DNA from 3 places in the Duffyella gerundensis genome. Region 1 is predicted to be linked to each of the others. Evidence: predicted binding sites of a transcription regulator. Region 1 holds the regulator's gene; each other region holds the start of a gene.

What was found. Region 1 encodes ArgR, which controls arginine synthesis, uptake and breakdown. Its sites were predicted from a motif close to ANTGAATAAAAATACANT; they were not measured.
Region 2: a site for ArgR is predicted at 9,620-9,637, ahead of argA (amino-acid N-acetyltransferase). Genes of this name have one in related genera too.
Region 3: a site for ArgR is predicted at 4,192-4,209, ahead of argF (ornithine carbamoyltransferase). Genes of this name have one in related genera too.

Annotation. Positions count from the first base shown of each region.
Region 1 covers NZ_LN907827.1:479,563-490,457, forward strand. Annotated here, with positions in the region: gene aaeB (p-hydroxybenzoic acid efflux pump subunit AaeB) at 1-1,703, shown strand, start outside; gene EM595_RS02200 (NAD-dependent succinate-semialdehyde dehydrogenase) at 1,833-3,284, shown strand; gene EM595_RS02205 (hypothetical protein) at 3,333-3,599, shown strand; gene yhcN (peroxide/acid stress response protein YhcN) at 3,663-3,926, opposite strand; gene yhcN (peroxide/acid stress response protein YhcN) at 4,024-4,287, opposite strand; gene argR (transcriptional regulator ArgR) at 4,683-5,153, opposite strand; gene mdh (malate dehydrogenase) at 5,557-6,492, shown strand; gene degS (outer membrane-stress sensor serine endopeptidase DegS) at 6,547-7,608, opposite strand; gene degQ (serine endoprotease DegQ) at 7,694-9,061, opposite strand; gene zapG (Z-ring associated protein ZapG) at 9,175-9,576, opposite strand; gene zapE (cell division protein ZapE) at 9,744-10,871, shown strand.
Region 2 covers NZ_LN907827.1:3,040,941-3,051,835, reverse strand. Annotated here, with positions in the region: gene ptrA (pitrilysin) at 1-2,846, shown strand, start outside; gene recB (exodeoxyribonuclease V subunit beta) at 2,843-6,388, shown strand; gene recD (exodeoxyribonuclease V subunit alpha) at 6,385-8,211, shown strand; gene argA (amino-acid N-acetyltransferase) at 8,245-9,600, opposite strand; gene amiC (N-acetylmuramoyl-L-alanine amidase AmiC) at 9,821-10,895, shown strand, end outside.
Region 3 covers NZ_LN907827.1:629,610-640,504, reverse strand. Annotated here, with positions in the region: gene EM595_RS02920 (valine--tRNA ligase) at 1-982, shown strand, start outside; gene EM595_RS02915 (GNAT family N-acetyltransferase) at 1,062-1,565, shown strand; gene EM595_RS21340 (FliH/SctL family protein) at 1,885-2,085, opposite strand; gene miaE (tRNA isopentenyl-2-thiomethyl-A-37 hydroxylase MiaE) at 2,824-3,591, opposite strand; gene rraB (ribonuclease E inhibitor RraB) at 3,653-4,072, opposite strand; gene argF (ornithine carbamoyltransferase) at 4,234-5,244, shown strand; gene pyrB (aspartate carbamoyltransferase) at 5,480-6,415, shown strand; gene pyrI (aspartate carbamoyltransferase regulatory subunit) at 6,428-6,892, shown strand; gene ridA (2-iminobutanoate/2-iminopropanoate deaminase) at 6,974-7,360, shown strand; gene exbD (TonB system transport protein ExbD) at 7,413-7,838, opposite strand; gene exbB (tol-pal system-associated acyl-CoA thioesterase) at 7,844-8,560, opposite strand; gene EM595_RS02865 (TRAP transporter substrate-binding protein) at 8,911-9,876, shown strand; gene EM595_RS02860 (TRAP transporter small permease) at 9,922-10,428, shown strand; gene EM595_RS02855 (TRAP transporter large permease) at 10,443-10,895, shown strand, end outside.

The DNA of each region.
Region 1 (10,895 bases):
CACCGGTGGTAATGCTACTGCTCTGCTGTCTGTGGGCGGGCATCTGCGTCTGGTTGTCGTCACTGATTCGGGTAGAGAACTCTTATGCACTTGGCCTGGCGGGCTATACGGCGCTGATTATCGTGGTCACCGCCGACGCCAATGGCGCGCTGACGCTGGCGCCGCAATATGCGGTGGAGCGCTGTAGCGAGATCGTGCTGGGTATTGTTTGCGCCATTGTCGCGGACATGATCTTCTCCCCGCGATCGATCAAAAAAGTGATCGATCGCGAAGTGGAATCGCTGCTGGTCGATCATTACAAACTGCTGCAACTGTGCGTTGCGCACGACGATAAAGACGCCGTGGATAAGGCGTGGAGCGGGCTGGTGCGTCGGACCACCGCGCTGGGCGGCATGCGCAGCCAGCTGATGATGGAATCGGCACGCTGGCAGCGGGTCAGTCGCCGCTTACATATGCTGAATACGCTCTCGCTCACGCTGATTACTCAGGCTGCTGAAACTTTTTTGGTGCAGAACAGCCGTCCGGATTACATCGCGCCGCAGTATCGCTTGCTGCTGGATCGCGAGGTCAACGATGTTAACGACGTGCGCAAACGGCTGAAGGTGTTGCGCCGGGTGATTACCGCCAGTAGCAGTAAATCCCTGCCGCTTACGCTGGCCAGCTGGGTGGGCGCTGCATCGCAGTACACGCTGCTGATGAAAGGCATTCAAACCAACAGCCGCATCAGCCATATCGAAGAGCAGATTTTGCAGGGCGAAGTGGTGATAAAAGCCCGCTCGGCAGAAACCCATCACGCGATGATTAACGGCATTCGCACCTTTGTTGCTACGGCGGCGGGTTCGCTGTTCTGGCTCTATTCCGGCTGGACCTCGGGCAGCGGCTGTATGGTGATGCTGGCGGTGATCACTGCGCTGGCCATGCGCATGCCGAATCCCCTGATGATCGCCAAAGATTTTCTTTACGGTATGACCGTTGCGCTGCCGTTGGGCGGCATCTACTTCATGTATATTCTGCCCGCTACGCAGCAGAGCGCGCTGCTGCTGTCGATTGCGATCGGCCTGCTGGCGTTTGTGGGGGGGATTTTTATCCAGCGGCGACAAATCGGCACGTTGGGCGCACTGGTCGGCACGCTCAATATTCTGGTGCTGGATAACCCAATGACGTTTCGCGTCAACGTGTTTCTCGACAATGCGCTTGGCCAGGTGATTGGCTGTTTTGTGGCGCTGCTGGTGATTCTGCTGATTCGCGATAAGTCGAAGGCGCGCACCGGCCGCAAGCTGCTGAACCGCTTTATGTATGCCGCGGTGGCGGCGATGACCACCAATCAGGCCCGTCGTCGTGAAAATCATCTACCGGCGCTTTATCAACAGCTGTTCCTGCTGTTAAACCTGTTTCCCGGAGATATTAACAAGTTCCGTCTGGCGCTGACCCTGATTATCGGCCATCAACGGCTGCGTGCGGCGGAGATTCCGGTGAATGACGATCTCTCCGCCTGGCATAAGCAGATGCGCTATACCGCCGATCGGGTCATTGCCGCACGCAGCGACGATAAGCGGCTGTACTATTATCAGCGGCTGTTGCAGGAGCTGGAGATCTACCAGCAAAAGCTGGCACAGTATGCCGCGCCGCCAACCGTCACCGAACCGGTGCACCGGCTGGCAGATATCCTGCAGCGCTATCAAAGCACCATGATAAAAATATGATCGTCAGCCGCCTGCGGGCGGCTTTTTTTTGTCCACTTTCTTGCCGCACTGCCAGCCTCACCGCCGCGGCCGTCACGATTCACCACTATAATGATGAAAACATGATGGTAAATTCCGCCAGGAGGAGAAATGTCACAGTCCCTGCACGATCACCCGCTTTTCCAGACAGGCTACCTTAGCAATGGCCGCTGGCAGAGCCTGAGCAGCACCTTTGATGTATTGAACCCGGCCACCGGCGAGGTCATTGCCCGAGTTGCCAACGCGGGCAAACAGGAAACGGAGCAGGCGATTGCTGCCGCTGAGCAGGCCTTCCCCGGCTGGCGTGCACAAACCGCCAAGGCGCGTTCTGAATATCTGTATCGCTGGTACGAGCTGATAATCGAGAACAAGCGCTGGCTGGCAGAGCTGATGACCGCCGAGCAGGGCAAGCCGGTGAAAGAGGCAGAAGGGGAAGTAGACTATGCCGCCAGCTTTATTCAGTGGTTTGCAGAGGAGGCAAAGCGTGCCAACGGCGAGATTATTCCTCCGGCCAAAGCGGGATCGCGCATTCTGGCCACGCGGGAACCGGTAGGTGTGGTCGCCGCGATCACCCCCTGGAATTTCCCGATGGCCATGCTGACACGCAAGCTGGGTGCGGCGCTCGCCGCGGGCTGCACCGGCCTGATCAAACCAGCCAATAATACGCCGCTTTCCGCCTTTGCGTTGCTTGAGCTGGCAAAACAGGCGGGCATACCGGACGGCGTGCTGAATGCGGTGGCGGGCGATACGCAAGCCATCAGCGATGCAATCATGGCCAGCAGCGTAGTACGCAAAATTTCTTTCACCGGCTCTACCGCCGTTGGCAAGCTGTTGGTGCGCAACGCGGCGGAAACCATGAAGAAAGTCTCAATGGAGCTGGGTGGAAATGCGCCTTACATCGTGTTTGAGGATGCTGATATCGATGCGGCAGTAAAAGGCGCGATTGCCAATAAATTCCGCAATGCAGGTCAGGTGTGCGTTAGCGTGAACCGCTTCTTTATTCATAACGCTATCTACGATCGCTTTGTGACCCAACTGGCTGATGAAGTTAAGGCACTCAAGGTCGGCAACGGCATGGAGGAAGGGGTAGTCGTGGGGCCGTTAATCAATGCGGCAGCGGTGGAAAAAGTTGAAGAACATGTGCAGGACGCCGTTGCTAACGGCGGACGCGTTGTGGCAGGTGGCGCGCGGCATGCTCTGGGCGGCAACTTCTGGCAGCCGACGGTGATTGCCGACGCCAGTGAAAATATGAAGCTGGCCCGCGACGAGACCTTCGGACCAGTGGCTGCCTGTTTCCGCTTCGATGACGAAGAAGAGGTGATTCGTCGCGCCAATGACACTGAATATGGCCTGGCCGCCTACTTCTACACCCAGAACCTGCAGCGCGTGTTCCGGGTCGCTGCGGCGCTGGAAAGTGGCATGGTGGGTATCAACGAGTGTGCCGTTTCTACCGAGCTGGCGCCGTTTGGTGGCGTTAAAGAGTCGGGACTGGGTCGTGAAGGATCGGTGCTGGGGCTGGAAGAGTATTTACAGGTCAAAGCGCTGCACATCGGCGGACTCTAAAATCCCGGGCAGCGCAAGCTGCCCGATTGTATGGCGGGAGCGGCCATCATGAATAAAACGACATTTGATTTTAACGAGATTGTCGACCAGAGCCATTTCTTGCGGCAGTTTAGCGAACGCTTTGCGCATGGAGAGACATTTTACGATCTCGATGAACTATGGGATGCGGTGATGGGGCCTGCCATGCCGCTGCCAATAGAAGTTGAGTTTATCCATCTTGGCGCCGGACAGAAACGTCGCTATGGCGCTTTGATTCTGCTGTTTGAAGAGGCCGAAGCGGAACTGGAAGGCCGCCTGCTGTTTTCCATTCGTTAACACCACGCAAAAAAATGCCCCGCATGGCGGGGCAAAATCTTCGTCACAAGGTGACGGGGAAACTTATTTGTAGAGTTCAGCAGTCAGGTGGTAGCTGTCACCGGTGCGTGCTTCAATCACTTTATAGGCGCTGGCGCCTTGCTCATCAGCTTTTTGTGACAGGGCCGCACGGTAATCTGTTGGCGCACCACCGATGCCGCTGATACTGATCGTTCCTGCTGGCTGCAGATCCGCTGCCTGCTGGCTGGTCACCAGCTGAGCCGCCGAAGCGCCAAAACTAAGCAGGGATAACAGACTTAACGTTGCAAGTGTCGCTTTAATTTTCATGGTGTCTTTCCTCATTCGGGTCAACAACCTGCAGGCTAAACAGAGTAGGTCAGGTCGTCAGAGATAGTGATGTCGTTCAAAAAACTACCGCGCGCTGTTACTTATAGAGTTCAGCGGTAGCGTGGTAGTTGCCGTTGTTATACGCCTCAATAATGCGATATTTGCTGGCGCCCTGCGCATCGGCTTTATCGGACAGCGCCTGACGAATAGTCATTGGCGAACTGTCGAGACCGCTAACGCTCACGGTGCCCGCTGACTGCAGGTTTTGTGCCTGCTCGTTGGTGACCAAGTCGGCTGCGCTGGCGCCGAAAGAGAGCGCAGAAAGTACGCTTAGTGCAGCAAGAGTGGTTTTAACGTTCATGTGAGATTCCTCGTTAATGTTTTTTATTAGATTGCTTACTGTGATTCTCATCACGAAAATAAGTGTATATCTAATAACGCAGGAAATCATTATTCGGCTAATAATATTTTGGTGGGATACTTTAGGCAGTTGTAGCTTTTTAATAACTACAGGTTATAAAAAATGCTTATATTTCGCACTGCTGCTCATCAATCCTTCAAAAATCATAAGGATAGTGAGAATGCGCTATTTGTGCTCTCTGCTGCCATATATCGACCTGCGTTGAGACAGATCATGGAATATTACACTGCTTTTCAGCCCGTGAAGCAGCGTATTAGCGAGGTAGTGGTGAAATGGAGGTAAAGAAAGAGGCAGATGCGAAAAGGGCGCCGACAGCCTGGCTGTCGGCAGAGCAATTACAGTTCCTGTTCAAACAGCATCAGGATTGCGTCATACAGCTGTTTCACGGTAAAGCTGCGTGCTGGCGTGATAAAGATGGTGTCATCTCCGGCGATGGTGCCCAAAATGCCTTCCGCTTTACCCAGTGAGTCCAGCAGGCGGGCAATCAGCTGCGCTGCACCAGGACTGGTATGAATCACGACCAGTGCATCGTTGTAGTCGATATCCAGCACCAGATTTTTCAGCGGACTGGTGGTGGTGGGCACGCCCAGCTCAGCGGGCAGGCAGTAAACCATCTCCATTTTCGCATTGCGCGTGCGTACGGCACCGAACTTGGTCAGCATGCGCGACACTTTGGATTGATTGATATTTTCGAAGCCCTCTTCCTGCAGCGCTAATACGATCTCGCCTTGAGAGCTAAATTTCTCTTCTTTTAATAAGGCTTTAAAGGCCTTGACCAGATCTTCCTGCTTGGATGGATTACGCATATTTTACCGAAATTAAGAGTGAAATGGGCCAGTTCACGGGGTGGTTACTGTATTATTATGCATATAAATGAATTTTTATGCAAACAGTCTGCTGGGTATTACGAGGAAATTATTCAGGCGGCGCATCTTAACAAAAATGTTTTATGAATCAAGTGCGTTAACTGTGCGCTGGGTCAGAGGAAAAAGTGAACAAATTGTTATAAAATTGCTGATGTTCATTCAGTGGGACGGCATGGCATTCACACCGGCTCACAATCAAGACAGATAAATACCGATTGTCTGAATGAGTGCGACAACAGACAAAAGCTACCTGTCGCACTCGCCACTGGCGTTCAGGTTGACGGGGGTCCTGTGAAAAGGGATTCTTCGCACTTTTCCGCCTCACCATTATAAGGAGTTTAGGATGAAAGTTGCAGTTCTCGGCGCAGCAGGCGGCATTGGACAGGCGCTCGCGCTCCTGCTTAAAACCCAGTTACCCGCGGGTTCAGAACTCACTCTCTATGACATCGCGCCGGTGACACCGGGTGTGGCGGTTGACTTGAGCCATATCCCAACGGCGGTAAAAATTACCGGTTTCAGTGGTGAAGATGCAACGCCAGCGCTGCAAGGTGCGGATGTGGTATTGATTTCCGCCGGTGTGGCACGCAAGCCAGGCATGGACCGTTCCGATCTGTTTAACGTCAACGCTGGCATTGTGCGTAACCTGATTGAGCAGGTTGCGGCCACGGCACCGAAAGCGCTGATCGGCATCATCACTAACCCGGTCAATACTACGGTGGCGATCGCCGCTGAAGTACTGAAAAAAGCGGGTGTGTATGACAAAAACCGTCTGTTTGGCATCACCACGCTGGATATTATTCGCGCCAACACCTTCGTTGCCGAACTGAAGGGCAAGCAGCCAGAGCAGGTTAACGTGCCGGTGATCGGCGGTCACTCTGGTGTAACCATTCTGCCGCTGCTGTCACAGGTAGAAGGCGTCAGCTTCAGCGAGCAGGAAGTGGCTGAACTGACCAAACGCATTCAAAATGCCGGTACCGAAGTGGTGGAAGCCAAGGCGGGTGGCGGATCGGCCACGCTGTCGATGGGCCAGGCCGCGGCACGTTTCGGTCTCGCGCTGGTACGTGCACTGCAGGGTGAAAGCAACGTGGTGGAATACGCCTATGTCGAAGGCGATGGCGAACACGCGCGCTTCTTTTCACAGCCGCTGTTGCTGGGCAAAAATGGTATCGTTGAGCGCAAGCCCATTGGCACGCTGAGCAGTGCTGAACAGCAGGCGCTGGATGGCATGCTGGATACGCTGAAAAAAGATATTCAGCAGGGCGAAGAGTTTGTTAAGTAAGCGCTAGCCCGAAATAAAAAGGAGCCGCAGGGCTCCTTTTTTTATGGCTGATGGCTAATTTTGCGTGGGATATTCGAGGATAGTCACCGGCAGCGTCAGTTTTTGTTCGTTGCGGATCACGTCGACGTTGATCACAGAACCGGGGCGAATCTCGGCAACCTGGTCCATGGTTTCCTGCGCAGAAATCGCCGGTTTGCCGTTAACGTTAACCAGCACATCGTTGACCTGAATGCCGGCTTTCGCGGCGGGGCCATTCGGCGCAACCTCACTGACAATAATGCCCTGAATACGATCGATATTACTGCCCTGGCCGTGCAGCTGTGGCGCCTCACGGCCGGTAATGCCGATATAGCCGCGAATGACCCGACCGTCGCGAATCAGCTTATCCATAATTTTGGTGGCTAACTGCGTGGGAATGGCAAAGCCTATACCTTCGGGTGTTTCACCGTCGTTGCTCTTGTCGAAAGAGAGCGTATTAATGCCCACCATTTCGCCCAGTGAATTGACCAGTGCACCGCCAGAGTTGCCGTGATTGATGGAAGCATCGGTCTGGATGAAATTTTGGCGCCCGGATGGGCTGAGTCCAACGCGGCCGGTAGCGCTGATAATCCCCTGCGTCACCGTTTGTCCCAGATTGTAGGGGTTACCAATCGCCATCACGATATCGCCAACATGCGAGACACGCTGCGTATTGATGGGGATGACCGGCAGGGTCGATGCGGTCACTTTCAGCACGGCTAAATCGGTCAGGCTGTCAGAACCCACCAGCATCGCTTCAAAAAAGCGGCCATCCTGCAGGGCCACGATGATCTGATCGGCATCATTGATGACATGTTTATTGGTCAGGATATAGCCTTTGGCGTTCATGATTACGCCAGAGCCGAGCACCGTGGTGGCGCGTGCGCTGCCGCCATTGCCGGCACTGCGGTTGTAGACGTTCACCACCGCTGGCACGGCACGGCGTACACCCTGGTTAAAGCTTAGCGGCGTTTCGTCAGCGCTATCTTCACTCGCGGGCACGAGGGTGCCGCCGAGGCGCAGGGCAGGCAGAGCCAGCAGCAAAATGCCTGCGACAATCAGGCCAAGGATCACTGAGCGCAATAGTTTGATAAACATGGTGTAATTTAAGCCAGGAATGAACGGAAGGCAGAATAACATGAGTTAAGCGGACACACACCTTGTTGTGTCCGCTTCCTGAGACTTATCGCAACAGTAAATAAATGGTGTCTTCGCCACGTACGACGTGAAGCGCCATGACCGCCGGTTTGGCATCGAGGAATTTACGCATCTCTGCCAGATTCTGCACGCGGCTGCGATTAACGCCGACGATAACGTCACCTTTCTGCAAACCGATCTGTTCAGCCGGCGTGCCTTTGTCGACGGCATCAACGTTCACACCTTTGTCACCGGTTTTGGTCTGGCCATCGCTTAAGGTTGCACCCTGCAACGCTGGCGACATCAGCTGCGCGCTGGCGGTAGATTGCGCGCTCTGTTCCAGCGTCACCGTGACGCTCTGCGGCTTGCCTTCACGTACCAGGCCGACTTTTACCTGTTTGCCCGGCGCGGTGGTGCCAATCTTCACGCGTAGCTCAGCAAAGCTGGTGATGTTTTTGCCATCCAGCGAGGTAATGATATCGCCTGCTTTGATGCCCGCCTTTGCCGCCGCTGACTGCGGCAGCACTTCTGAGACAAAAGCTCCGCGCTGCGCATCGACGTTAAATGCTTTGGCGATGTCTGGCGTTAGTTCGGTGCCTTTGATGCCCAACTGACCGCGTTTAACCTCGCCAAACTCAATCAGCTGCTTCGCCAGTTCAACCGCCATGTTGCCCGGAATGGCGAAGCCAATGCCGATGTTGCCGCCGCTGGAGGCGAGAATGGCGGTGTTAATACCAATCAGTTCGCCATTAAGATTGATGAGCGCGCCACCGGAATTACCCCGGTTGATCGCCGCATCGGTCTGGATAAAGTTTTCCAGCCCTTCGAGGTTCAACCCGCTGCGGCCCAGCGCAGAGATAATGCCCGAGGTTGCCGTCTGGCCCAGGCCGAACGGGTTGCCGATAGCCACGGCGAAGTCGCCAACTTTAAGCGCATCGGAATCAGCCACTTTAATTTGCGTCAGGTTTTTAGCGCCCTGAATCTGGATCAGCGCGATATCGGTCTGCTCATCATGACCGATCAGTTTGGCATCATATTCATTGCCGTCGCTGAGCTGAACGCTGATTTTGTCTGCGCCGTTGACCACGTGATTATTGGTCAACACATAACCTTTAGCCGCATCAATGATCACGCCGGAACCTAAGCCTTCAAAAGGCTGCGGCTGATTATCGCCCGGCTGCTGGCCAAAGAAACGCTTCAGCGGTTCAGGAATCTCCTGGCGGTCTTCCGTGGCGGTGCCTTCAACATGCACGCTGACCACCGCAGGCAGGACTTTCTCCAGCATCGGTGCCAGGCTCGGCAGCGCCTGACCCTGAATCTGCGCCGGTAATGTCGCCATGGCTGACGGCATCGCACCGAGATTGATGCCGATGCTCAATGCTAATGCGCTAAACAAAAGTGATTTCTTTTTCATCGTGACAACGCTCTCGCTGCGTAAGGTGGAATATAACGAAGGTTCGCCTTACATTGGCAAACACTGTGGTATCCGGTATGCAAAAGGGCGCTGAAGGCGCCCTGAAAATCTGCTTAATCGCGAGGTGAACGTTCGCTGCGCAGCAAGCCTGACGCGCTCTCAGAATAATCGCGCGGCATCTGCACCGGCGCCTGATCGTTATCCGCTTCCGCTTCGGTCAGTTGATACGCAAAGGGATTTTTCTCACCCGGTAAATTAGGCAGTAAATCGTTCGAACCTTTTGCCATGTGCTGGTAAAGCTGACGATAATCACGCGCCATATTATCCAGCAGCTCAGCGCTGTGGGCGAAATGATTGGTCAGTTCTTCACGGTAATCTGCTAATTCCGATTTAGATTTTTCCAGCTCATACTGCAAACTACGCTGCTCGCGCAGCTTCTTGTTGCCGAAGCGCATAGCAACCGCGCCGATAATAATGCCAATCACTAAACCAATCAGCCCATATTCCCAGGTCATAATGACTCCCATATTGTCTTCGTTGTCCGTAGGGCATACCACAGTGTCACTATAACCGGTAATCTTACCGATGTGGAATCCTGCCGCGGTATCGCTTAGTGTAGAACGGCCTTTTTTTCGACGATCAACCTGGCGTTGACCCATTTTTCATGGAAGCAGAGAGCATCATGCATAGCCCGTCACCTTTAGCGCTTTACGAACAGGCGTTGGCCAGTAATGAATTCAAACCTGATGAGGTTCAACGTGAGGCGATTAGCCGTCTGGACGCGATTCAACAGGCGTTAGTCGCTTTAAAACCTGCCGATGCTGCGCCTGCAAAAGGGCTGTTTGGTCGGCTAAATAAGTTGATTGGCAAAGAGAAAAGCGCGGCGCAAACGCCCGTGCGTGGCCTCTATATGTGGGGCGGCGTGGGTCGCGGTAAAACCTGGATTATGGATCTCTTTTTTCAGTCAATTCCTGGCGACCGTAAGCTGCGTTTGCACTTCCATCGCTTTATGCTGCGCGTGCATCAGGAACTGACGCAGCTGCAGGGCCAGAGCGATCCGCTAAATGTCATCGCCGATCGCTTTAAGGCGGAAACCGACGTGCTGTGCTTTGATGAGTTCTTTGTCTCTGATATCACCGATGCCATGCTGCTGGGAACGCTCATGGAAGCGCTGTTTGCACGCGGCATCACGCTGGTTGCCACCTCGAACATTCCGCCAGACGATCTCTACCGCAACGGCCTGCAGCGCGCGCGTTTTCTGCCAGCCATTGAACAGATCAAGCAGCACTGCGACATCATGAACGTTGATGCCGGCATCGATTATCGCCTGCGTACGCTGACCTCGGCGCATTTATGGAATGCGCCACTGAACGAGGCGAGCGCAAAAGAGATGGATCGAATGTTTAAAGCGCTTTCCGGCGGCGGACGGGAAGAAGCGCCAGTGCTGGAGATCAATCATCGCGCGATGCCGACCAAAGGGGTTCGTGAGGGCGTGCTGGCGATCGATTTTGTCACGCTTTGCGGGGAAGGGCGCAGCCAGCATGATTACATTGAGCTGTCGCGGCGTTTTCACAGCGTGCTGCTGTTTGATGTGCCGGTGATGATTTATAAAACCGAAGATCAGGCGCGCCGCTTTCTGGCGCTGGTGGATGAATTCTATGAACGCCACGTAAAACTGGTCGTCGCCGCGGAAAGCTCGCTGTTTGAAATCTATCAGGGTACGCGGCTGAAATTTGAGTATCAGCGTTGCGTATCGCGTCTTCAGGAGATGCAAAGCGAAGAGTATTTGCGCCTGCCGCATCTGCCCTGAAATGCCGCGGCAGAAAGGTATAAA
Region 2 (10,895 bases), 1.2 Mb from region 1:
CCCTGGTTGCAATCAGCGCGCGCGCTGCCGATGGCTGGCAACCCATCAATGAAACCATCAATAAAAGCGATAAAGATACCCGTCAATATCAGGCGATTCGCCTGGATAACGGTATGACGGTCATGCTGGTTTCCGATGTACAGGCACCCAAATCACTGGCGGCACTGACCCTGCCGATTGGTTCGCTGGACGATCCTGACTCGCAACTCGGTTTGGCGCACTTCCTGGAGCACATGGTGCTGATGGGGTCTGCGCGCTATCCCCAGCCTGATAACCTCGCGGAATTCCTGAAAATGCATGGCGGCAGCCACAATGCGAGCACCGCCTCTTATCGCACCGCTTTTTATCTTGAAGTAGAAAACGATGCGCTGGCACCGGCGGTGGATCGTTTAGCGGATGCCATTGCTGCGCCGCGACTCGATCCCATTAACGTTGAGCGTGAACGCAATGCGGTTAACGCCGAGCTGACTATGGCGCGTGCCCGCGATGGCCTGCGCATGCAGCAAGTGGGCGCCGAAACCCTGAATCCGGCCCATCCGGGCTCGCGCTTTTCCGGCGGCAATCTGGATACGCTGCGCGACAAGCCGGACAGCAAATTGCTGGACACCCTGAAGCAGTTTTATCAGCAGCACTATTCCGCCAACCTGATGAAAGCGGTGATTTACAGTAATCGCCCGCTGCCGGAAATGGCTCACATCGCTGCCGATACCTTTGGTCGCGTGCCCAATCGTCAGGCCAGCGTGCCGGCGATCAGCGTACCCGCGGCAACCGATGCACAGCAGGGAATCATCATTCATTACGTGCCTGCGCAGCCGCGCAAGCAGCTGAAAATTGAGTTTCGTATCGATAATAACAGCGATAAATTTCGCACCAAAAGCGACACGCTGATCGCTTACTTACTGGGTAATCGCAGTCGCGATACGCTGTCAGACTGGCTGCAAAAGCAGGGACTCGCGGACGCAATTAATGCCGGAGCCGATCCGGTTATCGATCGCAATGGCGGTCTGTTTGCTATTTCCGTTAACCTTACCGACAAAGGCATGCTGGAGCGCGATAAAGTCGTTGCCGCGGTGTTCAGCTATATCAACCTGCTGCGTCAGCAGGGCGTGGATAAACGCTACTTCGATGAGGTAGCCAAGGTGCTGAATATCGATTTCCGTTATCCGTCGATAACCCGCGATATGGGCTATATCGAATGGCTGGTTGACCTGATGCTGCGCGTGCCGGTAGCGCACACGCTCGATGCGCCTTATCTGGCCGATCGGTATGATGCCGAGGCGATCAATGCCCGGCTCGCCATGATGACGCCGCAGCATGCGCGTATCTGGTATATCGGCGAGAAAGAGCCGCACAATAAAGTCGCCTATTTTGTCGATGCGCCTTATCAGGTTGATAAGATTAGCAGCGAAAAATTTGCGCAGTGGCAAAAGATGTCTGATGACATGCATCTGGCCATGCCCACGCTAAACCCCTATATTCCCGATGATTTCAGCCTGATTCCGCCGCTTGAGAAAGCCTATATTCATCCGCAGGAGCTGGTAAACCAGCCGGGCCTGCGCGTGTTCTATATGCCGAGCCGCTATTTTGCCAGTGAGCCAAAAGCCAATATCACCCTGGCATTACGTAATAAAGCGGCGATGCGCGATGCGCGCAGCCAGGTACTGTTTGGCCTAAACGATTACCTGGCTGGCCTGGCGCTGGATGAGCTTAACTCGCAGGCTAACGTCGCGGGGATCAGCTTTTCCAGCAGCGAAGATGACGGCATCATGTTTAACGCCAGCGGCTTTACACAGCATCTGCCAGCGCTGATGCAACAGATGTTGCATGGCTATATCAGCTATCAGCCCGATGAGGCGCAGTTTGCCCAAGCGAAGTCGTTTTACCTGCAGCAGCTTGATGCCGCCGATCGCGGCAAAGCCTTTGAGCAGGCGATTCAACCGGCACAAATGTTGTCGCGCCTGCCTTATACCCAGCGTAGCGAACGTCGCGAAGTGATAAAAACGCTGACGCTGGACGACCTGCAGCACTATCGCCAGCAGCTGATCCAGCAGGCGACGCCTGAAATGATGGTCATCGGTAATATGCGTGCCGACAGCGTGACCGCTCTTGCCACCGAACTGAAAAAACAGTTGGGCTGCCAGGGCGACGGCTGGTGGCACAGTGAGCACATCGCCTTCGATAAACCGATTAAAGCCAACCTGCAGCAGCCAGGCAGCAGCACTGATTCGGCGCTGGCCGCGCTCTATGCGCCACTGGGTTACAACGAGTATCAGGGCATCGCGCACAGTTCGATGATCAGCCAGATTATCCAGCCGTGGTTTTACAATCAGCTGCGCACTGAAGAACAGCTGGGTTATGCGGTGTTCGCGTTTCAGATGCCGATAGGCCGTCAGTGGGGTATTGGCTTCCTGTTACAAAGCAACGTTAAGCAGCCCGCTTATTTGTTACAGCGCTATCAGGCTTTTTATCCGCAGGCGGAAAAGCGTCTGCGTGACATGCAGCAGAAAGATTTTGCACAGTATCAGCTGGCGATGATCAACGATCTGCAGCAACGCCCGCAGACGCTGGACGAAGAGGCTGGACGTTACAGCAAAGATTTTGACCGGGAAAATTATCAGTTCGATACGCGTGAAAAAGCAGTAGAACAGATCAAACAGGTTACGCCCGCTTCACTGGCGGATTTCTTCCATCAGGCGGTTATCGCCCAAAATGGCCTGACCATGATGTCGCAGGTTTCAGGCAGCCATCAGGGCGCGGCAGATTACGCCATCTTGCCTGATTATCACACCTGGGCGGCGCTGTCTGACTTGCAGCAGTCGATGCCGGTTAAGAGTGCGCTGCAATGAGCGAACAGGTTGCCTGGCCGCTTAATCCGCTGACCTTGCCGCTGCGTGATGAACGATTAATTGAGGCATCCGCGGGAACTGGCAAAACCTTTACCATCGGGCTGCTCTATTTGCGGCTGCTGTTAGGGCATGGTGGCGAACACGGCTACTTCCGACCGTTATCGGTTGAGGAGATCCTGGTGGTGACCTTTACCGAGGCGGCCACCGCTGAGCTGCGCGGCCGTATTCGCGCCAATATTCACGAGCTGCGCATTGCCTGCGTTCGCGGCAGCAGCAGCAATCTTCAATTAGCCGCGCTGATGGCAGAAATCGCAGATCTCAGCGACGCGGCTAATTTGCTGCTGGCGGCAGAACGGCAAATGGATGAGGCCGCCATTTTCACCATCCACGGTTTCTGTCAGCGCATGCTCAACCTGAACGCCTTTGAATCCGGCATGCTGTTTGACCAGCAGCTGATTGAAGACGAGCAGCATCTGCTGCGCCAGGCCGCGGCAGATTTCTGGCGTCGCCACTGCTATCCGCTGTCGATGGACATTGCGCAGGTGATCGCCGAAGAGTGGACCGGCCCGGTGCAGCTGCTGACTACCCTGATGCCCTGGCTGCAGGGCGAGTCGCCGTCGCTCAAGCATCCGCCTGCGGAGGATGAAACCCTCGCCGTGCGACATGAAAAGCTGATTGCCCGTATCGTCGCTATCAAAGCGCAGTGGCGAGAAGCGGCCGATTCACTGCATGGATTGATTCACGAATCCGGCGTTGATAAACGCAGCTACAGCAGTAAAAACCTGCCGGTTTGGCTGGAAAAAATCGGCGAGTGGGCGCAACAGGAAACCAAAACGTATAGTGTGCCCAAAGAGCTGGAGCGATTTCAGCAAAGCACGCTGCATGAGAAAACCAAAAAGGGCGCGCCGCCGATACATGCGCTGTTTAGCGCCATTGAAGACTTTCTGGCTGAGCCGCTGTCGCTGCGCGATCTGATCATCGCCCGCGCGCTGCAGGAAATTCGCATCATGACGCGCAAAGAGAAAAAGCTGCGCGCGCTGCTGGGCTTTGACGATCTGCTCAGTCGGCTTGATGAGGCGCTGCAGCATGAAGATAACGCGTTACTGGCGCAGACCATTCGCAGCCGTTTTCCGGTTGCGCTGATCGATGAATTCCAGGATACCGATCCGCAACAGTACCGTATATTCCGTAAAATCTACGCGCAGCAACCTGAGCATGCGCTGCTGTTGATCGGCGATCCCAAACAGGCGATTTACGCGTTTCGCGGTGCCGATATCTTCACCTATATGCATGCACGCTCTGAAGTGAGCGCACACTACACCATGGATACTAACTGGCGCTCTTCTCCTGCGATGATTGCCAGCGTGAATCAGCTGTTTTCGCGGCTGGAAAACCCGTTTTTATTCGAGCAGATTCCCTTTCTGCCGGTTAACGCCGCGGCCAGAAACGCCGGGCTGCGCTTCGAGATCAACGGTCAGGCACAGCCCGCCTTACGGTTTCTGCTGCAGCCAGGCGAAGGCGTCGGCGTCAGCGACTATCAGCAATATATGGCGCTGCAGTGCGCCAGCGAGATTTGCAGCTGGTTGCAGGGCGGACAGCAGCGGAGTGCGATGATCGGCAAGCAAGGCGACCTGCGTCCGGTGCAGGCATCCGATATCGCTATTCTGGTACGCAGCCGCAGCGAAGCCACGGTCATGCGTGAAGCGCTCAATCATTACAATATTCCCTCGGTTTACCTTTCCAATCGCGACAGCGTCTACACCACTCCGGAGGCGCGCGAACTGCTCTGGCTGCTGCAGGCGGTGCTGATGCCAGAGCATGAGCGAACCTTACGCAGCGCGTTGGCAACCAGTATCTTAGGGCTGGATGCCGCCGCCATCGATCGGCTGAGCCGCGATGAGCAGGCATGGGATGCGCTGGTGGACGAGTTTGCCAACTGGCAGCGCCTCTGGCAGCAGCGCGGCCTGCTGCCTATGCTGCGCGATATGATGGTGAAACGTCAGCTGGCAGAAAATTTGCTGGCGTCGGAAAGCGGCGAGCGGCGTCTGACCGATCTGATGCACCTCGGCGAACTGCTGCAGGAAGCCTCAGCGCAGCTCGACAGCCCGCACGCTGTGTTGCGTTTTCTTGCGCAGCAGATTGAGCAGCCCAACAGCCAGGCCAGCAATCAGCAGCTGCGTCTGGAGAGCGATCGTCATCTGGTGCAGATCGTCACGGTACATAAATCCAAAGGGCTGGAATATCCGTTGGTCTGGCTGCCGTTTATCGCAAATTTTCGTGAAGCAAGCAGCGCCGCGGTCTATCACGATCGGCAAACTTTTCAGCCGCTGCTTGATCTGCGCGGTGGCGAAGAGAGCCAGCAACTGGCCGAGCAGGAGCGTCTGGCGGAAGATTTGCGCCTGCTTTATGTGGCGCTGACGCGTGCGGTCTGGCACTGCAGCGTCGGTATCGCGCCGCTGGTAAAAGGCAATCGTAAAAAAGAGGGTGCCAGCGATCTGCACAAAAGCGCGCTGGGTTATCTGGTGCAGCAGGGCGAGGCCGCCGATGCTGGTCAGTTAATGCATTATTTAACGCAGATGTGTAATGACAACGTGGCGCTGGTCAGCGAACCGGCACCGGAAGATCAAATATGGCGGCCTGAGCGTCCGGCCAGCAGCGCGCTGGGCAGCCTGCGTTTGAGCCGCACGCTAAATGATAACTGGCGCGTAACCAGTTATTCGGCGTTGCAGCAGCATGGGCCCACCGTGGCGCTGGATCTGATGCCGCGTTTCGATATCGACGCGGTGGGCGATGCATCGGCGGTGATCGAACCGGCGCTGACACCGCATCACTTTCCGCGCGGTGCCTCGCCGGGCACCTTTCTGCATGGCCTGTTTGAGCAGATAGACTTTACCCAGCCGGTTGCCGAAAGCTGGCTGGGCCAGCAGCTGGAAGAGCAGGGTTATCCGTTGAGCTGGCTGCCGGTGTTACAAAGCTGGACCGAGCGCGTGCTGGCAGCACCGTTAGGCGAAGAGGGTATTGAGTTACGCCAGCTGTCGGCTAAGCAGCGTCAGGTGGAACTGGAATTCTATCTGCCTATCTCGGCGATGCTTACCGCGGATCGTCTCGATCGCGTGATTCGTCACTACGATCCGCTGTCGGCGGCCGCACCCCCACTCGATTTCCGTCAGGTGCAGGGCATGTTGAAAGGCTTTATTGACCTGGTGTTTTGCTGGCAGGGGAAATATTACCTGCTCGATTACAAATCAAATTGGCTGGGTGAGCAGAGCGAAGCCTATACGCAAACCGCGATGGCACAGGCGATGATTTCTCATCGCTACGATTTGCAGTATCAGCTCTACAGCCTTGCGCTGCATCGATATCTGCGGCACCGTTTGCCCGATTATGACTATCAACGTCATTTTGGCGGGGTCTTCTATCTCTTTTTGCGCGGCATTGATGGTAGCGCATCGGATAACGGCATCTTTTATACCCGCCCTGACGCGCATTTGATTACATCGCTGGATCGGCTTTTTGCCGGTACCGACGTGGAGTTAGCATGAATAACCTGTTGATTGAAGCGCTGACCAAACGCCTGTTGCGGCCGCTTGATGTACAGTTCGCCCGTATGGTGGCTAACGAACAGCAGCCTGCTTTGATGCTGGCCGCTGCCTGGCTCAGTGCCGAAGCGGGCGCTGGCCATGTGTGTCTGCCGCTGGCGCATCTCACGGTCGATAACCTGTTTGCCGGACGACATCCTGAACTGGCGCGTGCCCTGTGGCAAAAAGCGGGCGCGCCGACGGCGTGGCGCGATCTGCTGGCGCAACATCCAGCGGTCAGCGATGGCTCATCACCGGCACCGCTGGTGCTCAGCGGCGAGCGTCTTTACCTGAATCGTATGTGGCGCAGTGAAGGTCATGTGGCGTCATTTATCGCCACACCGCCCGCTACAGAGGAAGCCGATCCCACACGCATGCGCCAGGTGCTGGATGCGCTGTTTGGCGAAGCGGAGCAGGACTGGCAGAAAATTGCCGCTGCGGTGGCGCTGACCCGAAAAACCGCGGTAATTTCCGGCGGGCCTGGCACCGGTAAGACCACCACCGTTGCCAGGCTGCTGGCGGCGATGATCCGTCTGGAAGGCGGCAAGTTACGCATTCAGCTTGCCGCACCGACCGGCAAAGCGGCGGCGCGGCTGACGGAATCGCTGGGTAAGGCACTACAGGGCTTGCCGGTCAGCGAAGAAGAGCGGCAGCGCTTTCCCGCCGAAGCGACCACGCTGCATCGCCTGTTGGGCGCACAGCCAGACAGCCAGCGCCTGCGCTATCATGCCGGCAACCCGTTGCACCTTGATGTGCTGGTGGTCGATGAAGCCTCAATGGTGGATTTGCCGATGATGGCTAACCTGATCGCCGCGCTGCCTACTCATGCGCGGGTGATTTTTCTTGGCGATCGCGATCAGCTGGCATCCGTAGAAGCGGGCGCAGTGCTGGGTGATATCTGCCGCTGCGCCGAAGCGGGTTACAGCGTGGAACGTGCGCGGCTGCTTAGTGCCCTGACCGGCTGCAAGGTTGAAGGCATTGACGACAATAGCGTGTCAGCGGTGCGCGACAGCATTTGTCTGCTGCGAAAAAGCTATCGTTTTGACGCGAAGTCAGGCATCGGTCAGCTGGCCAGCGCGGTCAATGCAGGCGATACCGTTGAAGCAGAGCAGGTATTTCAGCGCGGATTTACCGATCTTCAGCGTGTTGATCTGGCTGATGCCGACAGCTATCAGCAGATGCTGGATGAGGTGGTTACCGGCTATCACGATTATGTGCAGCTATTGCGGCAGAAGGCAGAGCCTGCAGCGGTGCTGGAGGCATTTGGTCGCTATCAGCTGCTGTGCGCGCTGCGTGAAGGGCCGTTTGGGGTCGCCGGGCTCAATGAGCGCATCGTACAAACGCTGATGCGTAAACGGCTACTGGATAAGCCGCTCAGCGCCGGCAAATGGTATGCGGGGCGTCCGGTCATGATCGCCCGCAACGATCGGGCGCTTGGCCTGTTCAACGGCGATATCGGCGTAGCCATGTATGACAGTGAAGGCGCGCTGAAGGTCTTCTTTCCGCTGCCGGATGGCTCGATCAAAGCCGTGCAGCCAAGCCGTTTGCCACCGCATGAAACGGCATGGGCGATGACCGTGCATAAATCGCAGGGATCGGAATTTGATCACACGGCACTGGTGCTGCCAAACCAGTTTCTGCCGGTGCTGACGCGGGAACTGGTCTATACCGCGATCACTCGCGCGCGTAAACAGCTGACATTATACAGCGATAAAACGGTGTTCAGCCGGGCGGTTCAGCTGCGTACGCAGCGGCGCAGTGGGCTGGTGGAGCGGCTGGCAGACTAATAAAAAAGGCACCTCACAGGGTGCCTTTTTTTATCATCTGGCGCTCGACTGGCGCAGGTCGGCCATCAACACCTTGGATCGGCGCTGATAGTTGTACATCTCTTTTTTGCTTTCTGGCAGTAGTTCAATATCGACCGGCGTAAAGCCGCGCTCCTGAAACCAGTGAATACTGCGCGTGGTCAGCACAAACAGTTTTTTCAAGCCCATCTGGCGCGCCTGCATCTCCACACGTTGCAGCAACATTTCGCCACGCGATGAGCTGCGGTAATCGGGATGCACCGCCACGCAGGCCATTTCACCAATCTGCTCCTCCGGGAAAGGATAGAGCGCAGCGCAGGCGATGGTTAAATTATCACGCTCAATAATGGTGAATTTATCAATCTCCATCTCCAGCTGTTCACGCGAGCGGCGCACCAGAATACCCTGCTGCTCCAGTGGACGAATCAGCTCAAGAATACCGCCAATATCGTTGATGGTGGCCCGGCGCACCTGCTCTGCCGATTCCATCACAATCTGCGTGCCGATACCGTCGCGTGAAAACAGCTCCTGCAGCAGCGCGCCATCTTCCTGATAGCTGATGAGATGACTGCGCCGCACGCCGCTGCGGCACGCACGCACCGCCCCGCGCAGAAAGCGCACCGTGGCCGAGAGATAGTCGTGGCGCGTTTCCAGCACGTCAATACGCTGCTGCGCATCGGCAGGAAAGAGCTCAGAGATAATTTCACCATCATCATTGGTGACGCCCTGTTCGGCGCAGAAGCCGATCATCTTCTCTGCCTTAAGTTTGATCGCCAGCTGTGTCGCCACTTCTTCTGAGGTCAGATTAAAACTTTCGCCGGTCACCGATACCGCAACCGGTCCCATCAATACGATAGCGCCGCTGTCCAGCTGGCGATGAATCGCCTCTTCATCGATGCGACGGATACGGCCACTGTGACAGTAATCCACGCCGTCATCCACGCCCAGCGGCTGAGCAATAATAAAGTTGCCGCTGACCACATTAATATGCGCGCCCTGCAGCGGCGTATTGTTCAGGCTCATTGAAAGGCGGGCGGTAATATCGAGCTGCAAACGCCCGGCGGCCTGCTTGACCAGCTCAAGCGATTGCGCATCGGTAACGCGCGTATGTTTGTGATATTGCGGCTCAAGCTGATGTGCCGCGAGATTAGCATCAATTTGCGGACGTGCACCATAAACCACCACCAGCCGGATACCCAGGCTATGCAGCAGGCCAATATCATTGACGATTCCGGAGAAGTTTTCGTGCTCGATCGCCTCGCCACCCAGCATGATGACAAAGGTTTTGCCCCGATGGGCATTGATATAGGGAACGGTATGGCGAAAACCCTGAACCAGTTCAGTACTACGTTCCTTCACGGCCAACCTCATTGCATTTTTATTCGTATTTTTTGTATTTTTATTCTTTTATGAGGGTTTTTGCAAGTGCCAATTCTGCTGGCGGCGCAACGGTTAACTCCGCTCCGCCGCGCTAACGACCTGCATTTTCTGGCAATTTTGGGATGACTTGAAAATTGAGATTCGTTAAAGTTCCGCTTTGATTTTTTTTCTGTTGGCTATTTTTTAGACGTACACAGCAGCATGGAGTGGCATGTCCGAATCAACCCCTGTTTTATCCCGACGACGATTACTGCAAGGCATTGGTGCCGCATGGATGTTAACCATCAGTCGTGATGGTCTGGCGGCCAGCAGCCATGTGGTGGCTATTCGCATCTGGCCTTCCTCAACTTATACGCGCGTTACGCTGGAATCGACGGTTCCGCTGAAATATAAGCAATTTTTCCTGAGTAATCCCGATCGGCTGGTGATCGACATTGAGCATGCGCAGCTGAACCACGTGCTGAAAGGCGTGAGCAAACTGGTGCGCAGCGACGATCCCTTTATTGAAGAGGCGCGAGTCGGGCAATTTAATCACAATACGGTGCGCATTGTGTTTCAGGTGAAGCGCAGCGTAGCGCCGAAGATCTTCACCCTGGCGCCAGTGGCCGGTATTCGCCATCGACTGGTGGTCGATCTCTATGCGCAAACTGAAGTGGCGCATGACGACCCCTTGCTCGCGTTGCTGAAAGATTATAACCAGGGCGATCTGGAGAAAACCCAGCCGGTCAGTGCGCCGCTGCCAGGCAAAGCGGGGCGCGACAGGCCGATTGTGATCATGATCGATCCGGGTCACGGCGGCGAAGATCCGGGCGCACACGGCAAATACAAAACGCGCGAAAAAGATATCGTGTTGAAAATCGGACGGCGGCTCAAGGCGCTGATCGACAAAGAGCCGAAGATGCGCGCTTACATGACGCGCAACGAAGATGTCTTCATTCCGCTAAAAGTCCGGGTGGCAAAGGCACGCAAACAGCGGGCCGATCTCTTTGTGTCGATCCATGCGGATGCGTTTACCAGCCGGGCGGCGCGCGGTTCGTCGGTGTTTGCCCTGTCGACCCGCGGTGCGACCTCAGCCGCAGCGCGTTTTCTGGCGCAGTCACAGAACGAGGCGGATTTGATTGGCGGCGTCAGCATGAGCGGCGATCGCTATCTCGATCACACCATGCTGGATATGGTGCAGCGGCAAACTATCACCGACAGCCTGAAGCTGGGTAAAGAGGTGTTGGCCAGAATGGGAAAAATTAATCATCTGCACAAGCGCACTGTTGATCAGGCGGGCTTTGCCG
Region 3 (10,895 bases), 150 kb from region 1:
CCGCGATATCAACTGGGATATGAAGCGTCTTGAAGGCTACCGCAACTTCTGTAACAAGCTGTGGAACGCCAGCCGTTTTGTGCTGATGAACACGGAAGATCAGGATTGCGGCATGAACGGCGGCGAAAAAGTGCTGTCGCTGGCCGATCGCTGGATTCTGGCTGAGTTCAACAATACGGTGAAAGCGTATCGCGAATCACTGGATAACTACCGTTTCGACCTCGCGGCGAACATCCTTTATGAGTTCACCTGGAACCAGTTCTGCGACTGGTATCTGGAGCTGACCAAACCGGTCATGACCAGCGGCAGCGACGCTGAACTGCGCGGCACGCGTCATACGCTGGTAACGGTACTGGAAGCCTTGCTGCGCCTCGCGCATCCCATCATTCCATTTATCACCGAGACCATCTGGCAGCGCGTGAAGGTGCTCAAAGGCATTACCGCCGATACCATCATGCTGCAGCCGATGCCGGAATATCACGCCGATCAGGTTGATAACGCCGCGCTGGCCGATACCGAATGGCTGAAGCAGGCGATCGTTGCCGTACGTAATATCCGTGCAGAAATGAACATTTCACCGGGTAAACCGCTGGATGTGCTGCTGCGCGGTGCCAGTGCTGACGCGCAACGTCGCGTGGAAGAGAACCGCAGTTTCCTGCAGAAGCTGGCGCGACTCGACAGCCTGACGCTGCTGCCAGCGGATGACAAAGGCCCGGTGTCGGTGACCAAAATCATCGACGGCGCTGAGCTGCTGATTCCGATGGCCGGCCTGGTGGATAAAGCCGCCGAGCTGGATCGCCTGGCGAAAGAGGTCAGCAAGCTTGAGGTAGAGATTGGTAAAATCGAAGCCAAGCTGGCGAACGAAGGATTTGTGTCACGCGCCCCGGAAGCGGTGGTTGCTAAAGAGCGTGAGCGCATGGCTGAGTTCGAACAGGCTAAAGCGAAAATGATCGAGCAGCAGGCGGTGATTGCCGCATTGTAATTTGCGGCATGACGCGTTAATTTTTACTGGCCGGGCAATGTGACCCGGCCTTTTTTATTTCTGCCAGTGAGCCTGCACGATGACAGCTGAACCCCTTCTCAATCTGCATTTGCGCCCGATGGTCGCCAGCGACAATCCTTCTGTTGCCCGGGTGATTCGCACCGTTTCCGCTGAATTTGGCCTGACCGCCGATAAAGGCTACACCGTCGCCGATCCCAATCTTGACCGGCTGTTTGAGCTTTACAGCGAAGCCCACAGCGCCTATTGGGTGGTGGAGATGGATGGCGAGGTTGTCGGCGGCGGCGGCATAGCGCCCCTGCTGTGCAGCGCACCCGATATTTGCGAGCTGCAAAAGATGTATTTCCTGCCGCAGCTGCGCGGTCTTGGGCTCGCACGCCGTCTGGCCCTTCAGGCGCTGGATTTCGCCCGGGACCGCGGTTTCCGCCGCTGTTACCTCGAAACCACCGCCAGCCTGACGCGCGCGATTGCCCTGTACGAGCAGCTGGGCTTTGAGCATATTACGGAGCCGCTGGGCTGCACCGGGCATGTTGATTGTGAAGTGAGGATGCTGAAGGCATTGTGAGGGGTGGCTTGCCCTGGCTTGCCCTGGCGCAGGCGGGCTTCTTAAAGGCCAGGTCAACGTCCAGGTCAACGGCCGTTTCGTTCTGCCTGAAGGCAGTCCGCTTAAAGGGCCAGGTCAACGGCCATTTCGTTCTGCCCTTCGGGCCGCCCGAGCAGGGGCGGCATGCGCCCCGCCCCTGCACCCCGGCTATCCGGCAAACACAACCGCCCGCCGCAGGCGGGTACCTTCGTCGATTCACATTTCTTCACGGACCGTTCGCGATTCGCTCCTGCTCAGCGCTCCCTTGTCCCGCCATCCATGGCGGGCCATCCTAAAATGTTCATCTCCTCAGCGGTGGTGATGCCTCCTCAAGGTCAAAACCCAAGTCAAAACCCAAGTCAAAACCCACGTCAAAACCCACGTCAAAACCCACGTCAAAACCCACGTCAAAACCCACGTCAAAACCCACGTCAAAACCCACGTCAAAACCCACGTCAAAACCCACGTCAAAACCCACGTCAAAACCCACGTCAAAACCCACGTCAAAACCCAAAAATCTAAGGCAAAGGCAAAGGCAAAGGCAAAGGCAAAGGCACTTCGATTTTCACTTTGTTGGAATTCAGGCTTTGGGTTTTGGGTTTTGGGTTTTGGGTTTTGGGTTTTGGGTTTTGGGTTTTATTTAGAATTTGAAGTTTTATTTAGGATTTCATCTTTTATCTTTTCGGTTTTGACTTGGGTTTTGACCTTGAGGAGGCATCACAAACGCCGAGGCGAAAGCGTTTTCCAGAATGAGCCGCAGGGATGCGGTGAGAAGGCGCGTTGAGCAGGAGCGAATCGCGCCGGGTCCGTCAGGAAAAGGCTTTTGCTGAGGGCACCCGCGCAGCGGGCGGTTGTGTTTGCCGGATAGCGCGGGAGCAGGGCCGGGGCGACTGCCGGCCCTGCTCGGGCTGCCTTCAGGCAGAACGAAATCGCCTTTGACCTTGACCTGGGTTTCGACCTTTAGAGGCATCACCGCCGCCGAGGGAAAAGCGTTTTCCAGGACGAGCCGCAGGGATGCGGCGAGAGGGCGCGCTGAGCAGGAGCGAATCGCGCCGGGTCCGTCAGGAAAAGGCTTTTGCTGAGGGCACCCGCGCAGCGGGCGGTTGTGTTTGCCGGATAGCGCGGGTGCAGGGCCGGGGCTAAAGCCGGCCCTGCTCGGGCAGGCTTTAGCCTGTACGAAACGGCTTTTGACGTTGACGTTGACCTAAAAGATTTTGACCTTAACAGCCGCCTGCCAAGGCTACTCTCGCCCCGCCGGCATCCCACTATGAAACCGTAATTCGCTGTCGGGCTCGGCGATCAGCCGCCCTTCTGCCTCGCCGATGGCTTTTACTCGCGGCGCGATGTCCACCGGTGAAATCTGCGCGGCCAGCGCAAGATAATCCTGATAGTGACGCGCCTCGGAGCGCAGCAGCGACAGGTAAAACTTCTGCAGCTCCTCATCCAGAAACGGCGCCAGGCTGGCAAAACGTTCGCAGGAGCGCGCTTCAATGTAGGCGCCGCAGATCAGCTTATCCACCAGCGTATCCGGTTCGTGAGTGGTGACTTCGCGCAGCAGCCCTTTGGCATAGCGGCTGGCGGTGATTTTTTTATAGACGATGCCGCGCGCCTGCATGATCTCCCACACCTGATAAAAATGGTGCAGCTCCTCTTTGATCAGCAGCACCATCTTTTCAACCAGATCGTCAGCCCACGGCAGTTCGTTACGCACGATAATGCTGCGCGTCAGGCCGCGATGGGCGTTGAGAAAGTCGGTGTCGTGATGTTCGCGAAAAATGAAGTTTTCATACGGCTTGAGCCACGCGAGGATCAGATCGCCGCTGGGCTGGTCGGCAACGTATTTACGAATCAGCCAGGCCGCGGTTTGCGCCGCCTTGAGTTCGCATACCATATGATCGGTGAGCAGCAGCGTCAGATTTTCCGGCTTGCGGGCCTCATCAATCCACGCCTGAGAGGTGCGGCAGGTCAAAAAATGGTGGACGGGTTCGAGCAGTGCAGCGTAGTTCATGTTTTTCTGGCGTTATCAGCGAAAGGAAACCCGGCCAGCAAGCCGGGTTAATACAGAAGAATCAGTGACGAATACCGGTATCGTCATCGTCGATCATGTCGCCTTCTTCGTCTTCATCTTCGGCGTCAGGATCTTCAAAATAGGTGCCCCAGCCGTCGTAATCGACATTGTACTTGCCTGCCAGATTCACCAGCTGCTCAACCTGCACGTCGATCAGATCCGCATTCAGCGCACCTTCACTCAGAATATCCACGCACATCACCTTGCTGCCATCTTCCAGCTCCAGCTCTTCCGGCTCGCTGACTTCATAGCCCAGCTTGAACGCGTCTACCGCCACTTTTTCCAGCGAGTCGAAGTTGTTGCAGGAGAGATGATGCTCAATGGTGTAGAGCGCTTCCGGATCGCTTCCATCGTCCAGCAGCTCTTCAATGATCAGCCGCGTCTCTTCGCGCTGTTCTTCCAGTAATTCTTCATATGCCATGATTTATTCCCCATTAATTGGCAGAGTCTTGATTATTTTCCCACACACGCCGACGCGCCACTACACAAAAGCGAAAGTTTCTTTACCTCAGGGTTGAAAATGCATATTCAGACGGTTAAATTGAATTTTAATTCATTTTGCATCGCCTTATGGAGCACCACATGACCTCGCTTTATCACCGTTCTTTCCTGCGTTTACTGGATTTCACCCCGGCGGAAATAGACAGCATGCTGACGCTGGCGGCTGAATTAAAAAGCGCGAAAAAAAAGGGCAATGAAACACCGCGGCTGACCGGAAAAAACATTGCGCTCATCTTCGAAAAAGACTCGACCCGCACCCGGTGCTCTTTCGAAGTTGCCGCTTACGATCAGGGCGCCAATGTCACTTATTTGGGTCCGAGCGGCAGCCAGATAGGCCATAAAGAGTCGATCAAAGATACCGCACGCGTGTTAGGCCGTATCTATGACGGCATTCAGTATCGCGGCCATGGCCAGCAGATTGTCGAGACGCTGGCACAGCATGCCGGTGTGCCGGTGTGGAATGGGCTGACCAATGAGTTTCATCCTACGCAATTGCTGGCCGATCTGCTGACCATGCAGGAGCATCTGCCGACGAAAAAGCTGAATGAGATGACTTTTGTCTACGTTGGCGATGCGCGCAATAACATGGGCAACAGCATGCTCGAAGCCGCGGCGCTGGTTGGCCTCGATCTGCGGCTGGTGGCACCAAAAGCGTGCTGGCCCGATGAGGCACTGGTGGAAAGCTGCCGCGAAGCGGCTCAGCAGACCGGCGGTAAAATCACCCTGACCGAAGCGATCGCTGAAGGCGTACAGGGCGCGGATTTTATCTATACCGACGTCTGGGTTTCCATGGGCGAACCCAAGGCGGTGTGGGCCGAGCGCATCGCGCTACTGCGTGATTATCAGGTCAACCGCGCCATGCTGGAACTGACCGGCAATCCCGAGGTAAAGTTTCTGCACTGCCTGCCCGCTTTTCATGATGACCAAACCACGCTCGGCCAGCAGATGGCAGAAGAGTATGGGCTGCACGGCGGCATGGAAGTGACCAACGAGGTGTTTGAATCGCCGCACAGCATCGTTTTTGATCAGGCTGAGAACCGTCTGCATACCATTAAGGCGGTCATGGTAGCGACCCTGAGCAAAGCGCCCTGAACAAGGCGGGCAAACGATTACGCGCTGCCGTTTTTCACTTGCTGCCCGGCACAGTTTCCGTATAATGCCCGACACTTTGCCGGGAGGATGTATGACTCAGCGTCACGCTTTTATCATCGCTCAATCACGCCTGATTGCAGGCGCGCCTTCCATTCTATTTTCGATCTTAAGAAAGCCCCTCATTGCAGGGGCTTTTTTTTGTCCATTATCCGGCACGCGCAGAGGAGAATGACAGATGGCCAATCCGCTATATCGCAAGCACATCATTTCCATTAACGATTTGAACCGACAGGAACTTGAGCTGGTGCTGCATACCGCCGCCATGCTGAAAGCCCATCCACAGCCTGAACTGCTGAAGCATCAGGTGATCGCCAGCTGCTTCTTTGAGGCGTCGACGCGTACGCGCCTGTCGTTTGAAACGGCGATGCATCGCCTTGGCGCGTCGGTCGTGGGCTTTGCCGACGGCAGCAATACGTCGCTGGGCAAGAAAGGGGAAACCCTTGCCGATACCATTTCGGTGATCAGCACTTATGTGGATGCCATCGTGATGCGTCATCCGCAGGAAGGCGCCGCCCGTCTGGCCACTGAGTTCTCCGGCGGCATTCCGATCCTCAATGCCGGTGACGGGGCTAATCAGCATCCGACGCAAACGCTGCTCGACCTGTTCACCATTCAGGAGACGCAGAGCCGCCTCAGCAACCTCAGCGTGGCGATGGTAGGCGATCTGAAATATGGCCGCACCGTGCATTCACTGACGCAGGCCCTGGCCAAATTCGACGGCAATCGCTTCTACTTTATCGCGCCGGATGCGCTGGCGATGCCGGGTTACATCACCGATATGCTGGATGAACAAGGCATTGTCTGGAGCCGCCACGACAGCATTGAAGAGGTGATCCCGCAGCTCGACATTCTCTATATGACCCGCGTGCAAAAAGAGCGTCTTGACCCTTCGGAATACGCCAACGTTAAAGCGCAGTTCATCCTGCGCGCTGCCGACCTGGCCGGCGCCGGTGACAATATGAAGGTGCTGCATCCGCTGCCGCGCATTGATGAGATCACCACCGATGTGGATAAGACGCCTTACGCCTGGTATTTCCAGCAGGCGGGCAACGGTATCTACGCACGCCAGGCATTGCTGGCGCTGGTGATGAACAGCGAACTGGATCTGTAAGGAGAAAACCCGATGACACAGGATAATAAACTACAGGTTGAAGCGATTAAACGCGGCACGGTGATTGACCACATTCCCGCACAGATTGGCTTTAAGCTGCTGAGCCTGTTTCGCCTGACCGAAACGGACCAACGCATCACCATCGGCTTGAATCTGCCTTCCGGCGAGATGGGCCGCAAAGATCTGATCAAAATTGAAAACACCTTTCTCACCGACGATCAGATCAACCAGCTGGCCGTCTACGCGCCGCACGCCACCGTCAACCGCATCGACGAATATGAAGTGGTCGGCAAAATCTCGCCCACGCTGCCGGATCGCATTGAGCGGGTGCTGACCTGCCCTAACAGCAACTGCATCAGCCGCAACGAGCCAGTCTGCTCGAGCTTTGCGGTGCGTAAACGCCAGGATGCGGTGCAGCTGAAGTGCAAATACTGCGAGAAAGAGTTTGCCCATCATGTGGTGCTGGCAAACTGGTAAACCCTGAGGCGGCACTTATAATGGTGCCGCTATGTCAGCGCGTAACGGATGCCGTTGCGTCAACGTCTTCAAGGAGAAAATATGTCTCGTGAAATCAGTACCGACAACGCACCAGCCGCCATCGGGCCTTATGTACAGGGCGTGGATTTAGGCAGCATGATCATCACCTCCGGCCAGATTCCGGTCGACCCAAAAACCGGCAACGTGGCCAGTGATATCGCTGCGCAAACGCGTCAGTCGCTGGAGAACGTGCAGGCGATTGTGGAAGCAGCCGGACTGAAGGTGGGTGACATCGTGAAAACCACCGTATTCGTTAAGGATCTCAACGATTTTGCTACGGTGAACGCTACCTATGAAGCGTTTTTCAGCGAGCATCAGGCGAGTTTTCCGGCCCGTTCCTGTGTGGAAGTGGCGCGGCTGCCAAAAGATGTGAAAATTGAAATTGAAGCGATTGCGTTACGTCGTTAAATAAACGCCCGCCCGCTCGCCGCCTTGCGCAGCTGAGCGGGACGGGCATCGGTTATTTTTTCGCGACGCTTTCCATGCCCATCAGACCAATCTTGAGATAGCCCGCCTGACGTAAGGCGTCCATCACGCCCATCAGCGTTTCATAATCAACGCTCTTATCCGCCTGGAAGAAAATGGTGGTCTCTTTGTTGCCCTGCGTCTGAGCGCTGAGCACGTTGACCAGATTGGCTTCGGTCACCGCTTCATTGCCGATATAGAGCTGCTTATCCGCTTTGATCGAGAGATAAACCGGTTTTTCCGGGCGCGGCTGCGGTGAACTGGTGGAGGCTGGCAGATTAACGCGTACGTCAACCGTGGCCAGCGGTGCTGCCACCATGAAGATAATCAGCAGCACCAGCATCACGTCGATAAACGGCGTGACGTTGATCTCATGCATTTCACCGTCTGTTTCGACACCGTCGTTTAATCGCATGCCCATGATAATTATCCTAAGCGTAATTTCTGCGTGGTCGTCGGACGGCCAACGCCGCTGTTAGCCAGATCGAGATCGCGGCTCTGCAACAGCAGCACCTGCGCGGCAACATCGCCCAGCGACGCTTTGTAATTGGCAATCATGCGCGCAAATACGTTGTAGATCACCACCGCAGGGATCGCCGCAACCAGGCCGACGGCGGTAGCCAGCAGCGCTTCGGCGATACCCGGCGCCACAACGGCCAGGTTAGTGGTTTGCGTTTTGGCGATGCCGATGAAGCTGTTCATGATGCCCCATACGGTACCGAACAGGCCGATAAATGGCGCCACGGAACCGACGGTGGCGAGGAAACCGTTGCCACGACCAGCATGACGGCTGAAGGCGGCAACGCGGCGCTCAAGGCGAAAGCCGGTACGATCTTTAATGCCGTCATTGTCTTCGCTGCCCGCAGAGAGCTCCAGCTCGTTCTGCGCGTCTTTGATCAGCTGCAGGCTGGCGCTTTGCGCTTTGAATGCACCGGCAATCTGCGCGGCTTCATTCAGCGATCGCACTTCGGTCAGCGCCTGATGTTCACGCTTCAGGCGGCGACGGGCGCCGCTCAGCTCGGCATATTTACTGAAGAAGATCGCCCATGTGGCAACCGAGGCCAACAGCAGCCCAATCATCACCGCTTTTACCACGATGTCTGCATGTTCATACATGCCCCAAACGGAGAGATCCGTTTGCATCAAATCACTGGTTACCACGCTGTATCTCCAACATCATTTATGGCTGTTTTACGTCAGGGGCGGATCATACCAAAAAAGCGGCGAATTGATAGTAGTTCTCATTACTATTTACATTTTTCGCTGATTTTTCGCGCGCCTTTCTGCCTGACGAAACCGGCTGGTTCCATAAATGTGATGGCCTGTTGAATTTTATTAAAACGTTGTTTTAATTTTGTGATGTATTTCATTCAATCTAACAGCCGCCCATTTGCAGCAGCAGACTTTTCTCTATAGTGATTCAGCCGCTGTCCCTGCTTGCGCCTCACTTCCTTCCCTAAAGCGGCATACCTCTTCGCTGGAGATAAAAAATAATGCTGAAAAAGTTACTGCTTGCCGTGTCGCTGACCGCTGCCTTTAGCGGTATGGCCTCAGCCAAAGTATTAAAAATCGCGGAAGTTCAACCTGCCGGTTATCCGACGGTGGTCGCGCTGCAAAATATGGGCGAAAAATTGAAAAAGGCCACCGATGGCCGCCTGGAGATGAAGGTTTACGCGGGAGGCGTGCTGGGTGATGAAGATCAGGCGCTGCAACAGGTGCAGCTGGGGGCGATCGATATGATTCGCGTGTCGCTGGCGCCAGTTACCACCATTGCTCCGGAAACCAGCGTCTTAACCCTGCCCTATATCTTTCGCGATGAAGACCATATGCATAAGGTGTTGGATGGTGACGTTGGCAAGACCATCACCGATAAATTCGACAAGGACCCTGCGGCACGCATGATATTTCTCGGCTGGACCGATGCCGGCGTACGCAACATGATCACCAAAAAGCCGATCGCCAAACCTGAAGACCTCAAGGGCATGAAAATTCGCGTGCAGAACAGCGCCGTTTCCCTTGCCACGCTGAAAGCGATGGGCGCTAATCCGGTAGCGATGGGCGTCAGCGAAGTGTTCAGCGCCATGCAAACCGGCGTGGTCGACGGCACCGAGAACAACCCGCCAACCTTTGTGGCGCATAACTATATGCCGGTTACCAAGTATTACACCCTGACCGGCCACTTTATGCAGCCGGAAATGATCCTGTTCTCAAAAACCGCATGGAACAAGCTCTCGGCGGACGATCAGGCGCTGCTGAAAAAGCTCGGCAAAGAGGCGCAGGAAGATGAGCGCGTGCTGTGGGCGAAATACACCGAAGAATCGCTGGCCAAAATGAAACAGGGCGGCGTGACCTTTCAGCAGACCGATCGCGATTACTTCATCAAGGCAACACAGCCGGTGCGCGACAAATTTGGTGCTAACTATCAGGATCTGATGAAGCAGATCGCTGAAGTTAAATAATTTTCCCCGTGCCGCGCTCGCGGCACTTTTCGCAGGAACCCAGTTATGACCTCTTATTGTCGTCTGATGGACGGGCTTTATCTGCTGTGCATGGTGGTGGCCGGTATTGCCTTACTGATTATGGTGTCGGTGATACCGGTGGGAATTTTTGCCCGTTACGTGTTGGATGGTGCCCTCTCCTGGCCCGAACCGGTGGCCATTGTCTGTATGATCATTTTTACCTTTCTTGGCGCCCCGGTTGGCCTGCGCGCCGGTACGCATATCTGTGTGTCAATGCTCACCGATCGCCTGCCTGCCCCGCTGCAACGCGCGGCGCGCATCCTCTGCGATCTGCTGATGCTGGCGTTCTGCGTGATGCTGTTTCAGTCGAGCTTTAGCCTGTGTGAAGCGATGTGGTCACAGGCGCAGGCATCGCTGCCTGCGGTGACCTACGGGCAAATGTATCTGCCGATTCCGCTGGGCACGCTGATCACGCTGCTGTTTGTGATTGAGCGTTTATTCGCGGGCGAGCAGACCGCTCGTCCTGTTGTCATGCTTGGCGGCACTCACTAAGGCGGAGCAGGAAAATGGACGCACTTATTCTGATTGGTAGTTTAGCGTTGCTGCTGCTGCTGGGGTTTCCGGTGGCTTTTTCTGTGGGCCTCAGCGCCTTTATCGGCGCCTGGTGGATTGACCTGCCGTGGGAAGCGGTGGTGATCCAGATCACCAACGGCGTAAACAAATTCTCCCTGCTGACCATTCCCTTCTTTATTCTCGCCGGTGCCATCATGGCCGAGGGCGGCATTGCCCGACGGCTGGTAAATTTCGCCTATATCTTTGTCGGCTTTATTCGCGGCGGTTTGTCGCTGGTGAATATCGTTGCCTCGACCTTCTTTGGTGCCATCTCAGGATCGTCGGTTGCCGACACCGCCTCGATCGGATCGGTGATGATCCCGGAGATGGAAGCCAAAGGCTATCCGCGCGATTTTGCCGCCGCGGTGACCGCCAGCGGATCGGTGCAGGCGGTGCTGACACCACCC